DNA from 2 places in the Pandoraea sp. SD6-2 genome. Region 1 is predicted to be linked to the other one. Evidence: predicted binding sites of a transcription regulator. Region 1 holds the regulator's gene; the other holds the start of a gene.
The links. The regulator sigma-54, encoded in region 1, starts transcription at its own class of promoters, with help from an activator protein. The targets are predictions, from matches to a motif close to TGGCANGNAANCTGCTTT.

Region 1 (4,424 bases):
GATCCACGGCAGCGTGATCACGTACGACACGTATAACGAGGTCTATACCGCGAACAGCGGCGCAGATCAGGTCAACGCCAACAATCCGAACGGCCGCGTGCGCGCCACGCTCGCCCCGCGCAATGCAACGGGCGCGAATCAGGCGCAGCCCGGCGGCGCGAGCAAGCCGGGGGCAGCCGCCAAGGGCGATCTGCCGCCGCTGTCTCCCTCAAAAAGTATCGGGAATCCGCGTGAGTAATTCTGCCAACAGCAACGCCTCGAACATCAATCCCGGCCTCGGCCCGGCGGGCAAGCCGAGCGCGCTCGTCGTACGCTCGCTCAAGAAGCAGTACGGCGCCCGTACCGTCGTCAAGGATGTCTCGCTGGACGTGAAAAGCGGCGAAGTGGTGGGTCTGCTGGGCCCGAACGGCGCAGGCAAGACAACGTCGTTCTATATGATCGTGGGCCTCGTGCCGGCCGACGACGGTGAAATTCAGCTCGACGGCAATCTGATCAGCGAACTGCCGATTCACGAACGTGCCCGCATGGGGGTCTCGTATCTGCCGCAGGAAGCGTCGGTATTTCGCAAGCTGACGGTCGAGGACAACATCCGCGCCGTGCTCGAATTGCAACTCGATGCACAGGGCAAACCGCTCAAGCGCGACGAGATCGAACGCCGCATCGAAGCGCTGCTCGATGAATTGCAGGTGAGCCATCTGCGCGAGAATCCGGCGATGTCGCTCTCGGGCGGCGAGCGCCGCCGTGTGGAAATCGCCCGCGCACTGGCTACGCAGCCGCGCTTTATTTTGCTTGACGAACCATTTGCAGGTGTCGATCCGATTGCCGTGCTGGAAATCCAGCGCATCGTGCGCTTCCTGAAGGACCGCGGCATCGGTGTCCTGATTACCGATCACAACGTACGCGAGACGCTCGGCATCTGCGATCACGCCTACATTATCAGCGAAGGCTCGGTGCTCGCTGCCGGCACACCCGACCAGATCGTGGCCGACGAAAGCGTCCGCCGCGTCTATCTGGGCGAGAATTTCCGGATGTAAAGCAAATTTTTCGCATGTAAACCCTGCCCCCGATAGGGAACAGGGCCGGTTCCGCTGGCGTGACAAAGCCTCTACAATGAAGGCGAGATACGCTATGAAACCGACTCTTCAACTCCGCACCTCCCAGCACCTGACCCTCACGCCGCAGTTGCAGCAATCGATCCGGTTGTTGCAACTGTCGACGCTCGAACTTCAGCAAGAAGTCGAGCACGCCCTCACCCAGAACCCGATGCTCGAACGCGAGGACGATTGGCTCGCGGGCTCGGTACGTGTGGGCACGGACGGGTCGCTGCGCAACGAGCGGAGCACGTCGGGCAGCAGCACGAACGACAGCTCCGAACCCGCCAACGGCCGCGACGAAGCCCGCGAACTCGACGGCGAGACGCGCTTCGACGACAACGCCCAGGACAGCGGCAGCGACTGGAGCCTGAACGACTTCGCACGCTCGGGTAGCGCATCGGACGACGACGACAACGCCCGTCCGCAACTTCATGTCGATCACCCCAATCTTCGCGAACACCTGTTGGCCCAGTTGCGCCTGACCAAAGCCAGTCCGCGCGACCGGGCGCTGGTGGAATTCCTGATCGAATCGCTCGACGAAGATGGCTACCTCGGCACCATGCTCGATGAAATTCAGGCAGAAATGCCCGAAGAGCTGGCGCTCGAGACCGAAGAAATCAACGCCGCACTCGCACTGCTGCAGAGCTTCGACCCGGCGGGCGTGGGCGCCCGCACCCCGGCTGAGTGCCTGCGGCTGCAACTCCAGCGTCTGCCCGCGAGCAACGTTCGCACACTGTCGCTACGAATCGTCAGCGATCACCTGGAATTGCTGGCCGCACGCGATTACACCCGTCTGCGCCGCCAGCTGGGCGTGAGCGAAGACAGCTTGCGCGCCGCCCATCAACTGATTCGTTCGCTCGACCCGTTCCCCGGCGCCGCCTATGGCTCACCCCAGGCCGATTACGTCGTGCCCGATGTGCTTGTGCGCAAACAGGGCAGCGGCTGGACTGCGGAACTCAATCCCGATGTCATGCCGCGCCTGCGCATCAATGAGATGTATGCGCGCATACTGCGTAATAACCGCAACGATCCGGGCACCGGCAACTTACAGCAGCAGCTTCAGGAAGCCCGCTGGCTGATCAAGAACATCCAGCAACGTTTCGATACGATCCTGCGCGTGGCGCAGGCGATTGTCGAGCGTCAAAAGAACTTCTTCACGCATGGCGAAATCGGCATGCGGCCCTTGGTTTTACGCGAGATTGCTGATACGCTGGGCTTACACGAATCCACGATTTCACGCGTGACTACCAGTAAGTACATGCTCACTCCATTTGGAACCTTTGAGCTGAAGTACTTCTTTGGTTCACATGTGGCAACGGAAGCCGGTGGCGCAGCGTCATCGACCGCCATCCGCGCACTCATCAAGCAACTCATAGGAGCAGAAGACCCGCAGACCCCCCTTTCCGACAGCCGTATCGCGGAACTGCTGGCAGAGCAAGGGTTCGTGGTAGCGCGGCGCACCGTCGCGAAATACCGTGAGGCCATGCGAATCCCCGCAGTGAACTTGCGCAAATCTTTGTAGGACGGTCCTGGTGTGCCATGTTGGCTCGCTGGGGCATAACGCCGCAGTGCGACATTGCGTCACGTCAATGGCTCGCACTCCCGCTAGCCAGCGTCGTTGATGATGCGGCCTGCACTTCGGCATTTCAGCAAGGAGAGCAGCTATGAATCTGAAGATCAGTGGACATCACCTCGAACTCACGCCGTCACTGCGCGAATTTGTCGTCAACAAGCTCGAACGCGTGTTGAGGCATTTCGACCAGCTCATTGGTGCCGAGGTGATCCTATCTGTCGACAAGACCAAGGAGAAGGCCGGACGCCAGATTGCTAGCGTCACCGTGTATCTCAAGGGCAAGGAAATTTTCGTCGAGAAGTGTGACGAGAATATGTATGCCGCCATCGACAAGCTGATCGACATGCTCGACCGCAAGGTAATGCAATACAAGGACAAGGTTCAGGATCACGGTCGCGAGGCCCTCAAGCACCAGCAACCTCCCGAGGCAGAGCCGCCGCAATGAGCCTGTCCGGGCGAGGTAGTCGCATCGACTGACAGGCATGTGAGTTCGCACGGCGCCACCCAAGCGCATGCACGCCTGTCATAAGTCTGGCATCACCCACCGCGGGGCCGTTGAACGGCCCCTTTTATATGGTTCCGCCAAGTTCCATGGATTGCCGCGGGCACCGTAGCGGGTGGTCTATAATGCGAGGTCAATCGGGGGTTGGAGGGCGACTAAGCGTTCGCCCGCATTACAAGATGAACCGTTTAGTCAAACTCTTACCTGCGTCCAACATCCTGCTTGGACTGTCCGTCACCAGCAAGAAGCGCGTCTTCGAGCAAGCCGGGCTTCTTTTCGAGAACAATGCCGGCCTGTCGCGCGCGCTTGTGACCGACAATCTGTTCGCACGCGAGCGTCTGGGCTCGACCGGACTGGGTGAAGGCGTGGCCATTCCGCATGGGCGTATCAAGGGCCTCAAGCATCCGATGGCAGCATTTGTGCGTCTCGAAGACCCGATTCCCTTCGAAGCGCCCGACAGTCAGCCGGTTTCCCTGCTGTTTTTTCTATTGGTGCCTGAGCAGGCAACGCAGCAACATCTCGAGATTCTTTCCGAAATTGCCCAGTTGCTCTCCGATCGCGCGATGCGCGAGACGTTGAGCCGCGCGCCGAGTGCCGACGAGATCCACGCCGCACTCGCCAACTGGCAGCCCTGAACCGGCGTATGCGCCGGTATCCGCCGCGAAATTCAGAGAATTCGTAGCTCCCACACCCAACCGAACGAGGCGACGCGGTGGAACTGACCGGCATCAACGCGCAGAGCATTTTCGACGACAACGCCGCCACGCTGCGGTTGTCGTGGCTGACCGGCCATGAGGGATGGGAGCGCGGTTTCACGCCCGAGAGCGTGGCCACCGCCACCTCCAGCGCCGACCTCGTGGGTCACTTGAACCTCATCCACCCGAACCGGATTCAGGTGCTGGGTGAGGCTGAGTTGCGCTACTACCAGCGCCTCACGGACGAAAACCGCAAGCGTCATATGGGCGAAGTGATTGCGCTCGAACCGCCGTTCCTCGTGGTCGCCGACGGCCTCGAAGCCCCGCCCGATCTGGTGTTGCGCTGTACCCGCTCGTCCACACCGCTGTTCACCACACCGATGTCGACGGCAGCAGTCATCGACAGCCTGCGTTTGTACATTTCGCGTGTGTTCGCCCCGCGATGCACGATGCATGGCGTGTTTCTCGACATTTTGGGCATGGGTGTGCTGCTCACCGGCGATTCCGGTCTCGGTAAGAGCGAACTCGGCCTGGAACTGATCAGCCGGGGGCACGGACTG
Region 2 (4,424 bases), on a different contig from region 1:
CATGAGTTAAGACGCGATTCCAGTATAGAAAGCTGCCCTTTCCAAGCAAAGCGGCGCGACAACCGGGATTTCCCCAGTGGCCGCGCCGTGCGTTGTTGCTCTGCGATCTGTCCGATTCAGTCGACTCGAACGCCGCGTATGGACATCAACGTTATTCGGGTAGATCGAGAATCAGGACGATCGTCCATGCGTCTTCGCCTTCGTGATGGTACTGACGCTCCACCACGATGAACGGTTGCTTCTTGTCGCCCTGACCGAGGAACAGCACGTCGCCTTCGGCCGGCATGCATTCGATCGGCGGCAACGCCAGAGGGGTGCCTTTGGGGACGAGCTTTTCGGCCTTCTTCGCCGCGCGCTCGGTCCATTCGATATCGAATTCGATCTGACTCACCGGATGATCCTGTCTATGCAAATTGAAACGGCTGCATGGTAGCACGCAGCTTGCGCGGCACAGGAAAAAAAGCCCGCTCCCTGGGCGGGGAACGGGCGAAGGTCCCATGCGATAACGGGGTACGCATGGCGACAGGAGATGCGCCCGAGGGAAACCGTCGGTGCCCGCCCGGCCAGAGGGGAAGTGAACTGGTCCGCAGGGGTATGACGGTTTGCTGCCCGGTATGGCGTGGGCGCGCGCCTGTCGGCGGGACAATACGAGGTGACGCAACACAGGCAGGCGATGCCGTCCCGCCTGTGTGCGTCACGTCATGCTGCCGGGGTACGGCAACACGACGAGGGGCAATGTGGGCCGACGCGCCACGCAACTATCAGTGGCGAGCGCCGACCCGTGTCGGGGGAGAGAACGGTTGTGCCACCCATGCGAATTGAGTACCTTCTGGATACGCATCGCTAAGGTGAGCGTTGTGTGCAACCGTTGAAGAAAGTCTAAGCGTCTGGCTATTGCGGAAAAACGGCAATCAAGCGAATAGATACTTACGGGATTCGCAACAATGCGCTCTCCCAGAAAAAACGCCACCCGTGAGGTGGCGTTTGCGATGCTGCCGGTGGCGTCGGCGTCGGCGTCGGCGTCGGCGTCGGCGTCGGCGTCGGAGTCGGCGTCGCGTTCAGCGTGTAGCGATGGCGACTGCGGCGCCGGCCATGACCGTGCCGGTCGCGCGATTCAGGCGTCGCACGGCGTGAGCCGAACTGAGCAGCCGACGGGCGCGGGCGGCGAGCACGATGTAGCTGCCGAACACAATCGCGAGCACGGTCAGCGTGACACCCACGACTTCGATATAGCCGAGCGCCGTCACCTTCTGGAGATCAAGCAGGTTGGGCAGCAGGGCGAAGTAGAACACCACGACCTTCGGGTTGCCCATCGTGACGGACAGGCCTCCCAGAAAGAGCCGCCACGATTTCTCACGTGGTGCAGTGGCCATCGGCTCTGTGGGGGCGATGGCCGGGGCGTGCCACATCTTCCATGCGAGATAGAGGAGGTAAGCGGCGCCCGCATATTTGATCGCGAGGAAGACACCCGAGAACGTATGCGCCAGCGCGGCTACGCCGAGCACTGCCAGGGTGAGCCAGACGACGTCTCCGATCGCCACGCCTGCCGAGAACGCGATCGCGCCCTGCATGCCGCGTCCGAGGACGCGCGCGACGATCGCTGCAATGCCCGGGCCTGGTGTGCCCGCGCCAACGAACAGCGCGAGGGCGAAAGTCAGCAAATGTGTCCATTCCATCTCGGCGTCTCCTCGCGTTGATGACGATCAGCGTGATCTGAAAAGGCGGCTCATGCGCCGAGCCAGGGAAGGCCGCGGAAGCACCAGCCGCTCACATGCTTGCGATGGCCTTCGCTATCCTTATCACCTTCGAAGCCTTCGAGAATGTCGAACGACTGGGCGTAACCTGCTTCGAAGGCAACTTTGGCCGCCGCTTTAGAGCGGGCGGCGCTACGGCACAGGAACAGCAGCGGCGTGTTCTTGTCAGGCGTTTGCGAGGCGAGTTGTTCGAGGAAGTGCTCATTGGGCACCCCGCCGGGGTAACGCACCCATTCGACGTTGGCGTACTGACCGTCGGGCACTTGCGGGCGGCCGACCCAATCGAGTTCGGCGCGCGTGCGCACGTCGATCAGACGAACGTTGGCATCGGCGTTGAGCAGCGCCAACGCTTCTTCCGGGGTCACGGCGCCCGCATAAGCGAGCTGGCCGCTGGCGCGGCGTTGGGTGGCTTGATCGAGAATGGCTTTGGCGCTTGTCATATTGCTGTGATCTCGCTAGTCGATGGTTGTCCTTCATTCTAGCGTGCACTTCGCGCGAGATGCGCTTTTGGCGACATTGGAAATCGGCGCGGCGTAGGATGTTCGGCGCATACGCGTTAAACGCGCGATATTTGGCGGTGCATTAGGACGGTGCATTGCGATGCACAATTCCGGTTCGCGACATTCGTCCGATGGCACCTTAAAGGTGCATAATCGATAAATGCACCACTATGGGTCTATTTTGATGTGGCTTGCACCGAAATGGAGAATTTAAGTCCGTGAGCGGGAATTCGGGGCTGGACGCACCAGAATCGATTATTTCCTTAGAAATCAGAGGGAGAGGGTGGGGTAAGGCGAGTTGGCCAGATCTTGGCACGCTTCCTGCTTTACTCAGGCGAATCCGAACACGGAGTTCGTTAAGAGGGTGCGGCGACGCGGGCGATAAGCGCCAGCAGCGCCAGATTGAATCTTTCGGGAGATAGCATGAGCAAATCTGTGGCAGATGTGATTAACCTGGTCAAGGAAGAAGACGTCAAGTTCGTCGACTTCCGCTTTACCGATACGCGCGGCAAAGAGCAACACGTCTCGGTGCCGGTGTCGCACTTCGACGCCGACAAGTTCGAGAGCGGTCACGCTTTCGACGGTTCGTCGATCGCCGGCTGGAAGGGCATCGAAGCCTCGGACATGCTGCTGGTGCCGGACCCCAACACTGCCTATATCGACCCGTTCTATGAAGAAAGCACGCTGGTGCTGACCTGCGACGTGATCGAGCCGGCCGATGGCAAGGGTTACGACCGCGATCCGCGTTCCATCGCCAAGCGCGCTGAAGCCTACCTGAAGAGCACGGGCCTGGGCGACACGGCCTTCTTCGGTCCGGAGCCGGAATTCTTCATTTTCGACTCGGTCCAGTGGAGCACGGACATGTCGGGCACGTTCGTCCGCGTGAGTTCGGAAGAAGCCCCGTGGTCGTCGTCGAAGGACTTCGAAGGTGGCAACACGGGCCATCGTCCGGGCACGAAGGGCGGCTACTTCCCGGTCGCACCGGTCGACACGTTCCAGGACATGCGCTCGGAAATGTGTCTGTTGCTCGAACAACTGGGCGTGCCGGTTGAAGTGCACCACCACGAAGTCGCCGGTCAGGGCCAGAACGAAATCGGCACCAAGTTCTCGACGCTGGTTCAGCGCGCCGACTGGACGCAGATCCTGAAGTACGTCGTGCACAACGTGGCACACAGCTACGGCAAGACGGCCACGTTCATGCCGAAGCCGATCGTGGGCGACAACGGTTCGGGCATGCACATCCACCAGTCGGTCTGGAAGGATGGTCAGAACCTGTTTGCCGGTAACGGCTACGGCGGTCTGTCGGAATTCGCGCTGTACTACATCGGCGGCATCATCAAGCATGCTCGCGCGCTGAACGCCATTACGAACCCGTCGACGAACTCGTACAAGCGTCTCGTGCCGCACTTTGAAGCCCCGGTAAAGCTGGCCTACTCGGCGCGTAACCGTTCGGCCTCGATCCGTATTCCGTACGTTGCCAACCCGAAGGGCCGCCGCATCGAAGCGCGCTTCCCGGACCCGATGGCCAACCCGTACCTGGCCTTCTCGGCCATGCTCATGGCCGGTCTGGATGGCGTGCAGAACAAGATCCACCCGGGCGAAGCTGCAGACAAGAACCTGTACGACCTGCCGCCGGAAGAGGATGCAAAGATCCCGACCGTGTGCTCGAGCCTCGAACAGGCGCTGGAATACCTGAACGAAGACCGCGAGTTCCTGACCCGTGGTGGCGTGTTCACGGACGGCATGCTCGATTCGTACATCGCGCTCAAGACTGAAGAAGCACGTCGTGTGGCAATGACCACGCACCCGCTCGAGTTCGAACTGTATTACTCGCTGTAATCGAATCGCTGCGCAGGGAATGCGCCGGCATGACGGAACGCCAGCGGCCGACCGTCATGCTCGACAAGCAAGGGGGATGGCCGCGGCCGTCCCCCTTTTTTATCCGCAGCGCGTATTCACCTCGTAGCCATCCATGAACCTATCGCCTCGATCCTTGATGAAAAGTGTCCGTGCTGGTGCGAAAGGGCAGACGAAGCGTGCTTCGCATGCCGCTGCCGATGAAGACACCCATGCCACCGAAGTGACGGCTGACGCCACCGGGTTGTCCGGTCACATGTCGGCGCTGCACACGAGTATTGAGCCCTGGGAGGCGAAGCTCGCGGCGACCGGT

Region 2: a site for sigma-54 is predicted at 2,565-2,582, ahead of glnA (type I glutamate--ammonia ligase). Genes of this name have one in related genera too.

What each region holds. Positions count from the first base shown of each region.
Region 1 covers NZ_KB944454.1:508,695-513,118, forward strand. The annotation lists gene lptA (lipopolysaccharide transport periplasmic protein LptA) at 1-238, shown strand, start outside; gene lptB (LPS export ABC transporter ATP-binding protein) at 264-1,034, shown strand; gene C266_RS18630 (RNA polymerase factor sigma-54) at 1,129-2,616, shown strand; gene hpf (ribosome hibernation-promoting factor, HPF/YfiA family) at 2,759-3,112, shown strand; gene ptsN (PTS IIA-like nitrogen regulatory protein PtsN) at 3,349-3,804, shown strand; gene hprK (HPr(Ser) kinase/phosphatase) at 3,882-4,424, shown strand, end outside.
Region 2 covers NZ_KB944423.1:210,674-215,097, reverse strand. The annotation lists gene C266_RS00975 (hypothetical protein) at 152-391, opposite strand; gene C266_RS00970 (LysE family translocator) at 1,059-1,676, opposite strand; gene C266_RS00965 (rhodanese-like domain-containing protein) at 1,727-2,194, opposite strand; gene glnA (type I glutamate--ammonia ligase) at 2,678-4,093, shown strand; gene glnL (nitrogen regulation protein NR(II)) at 4,368-4,424, shown strand, end outside.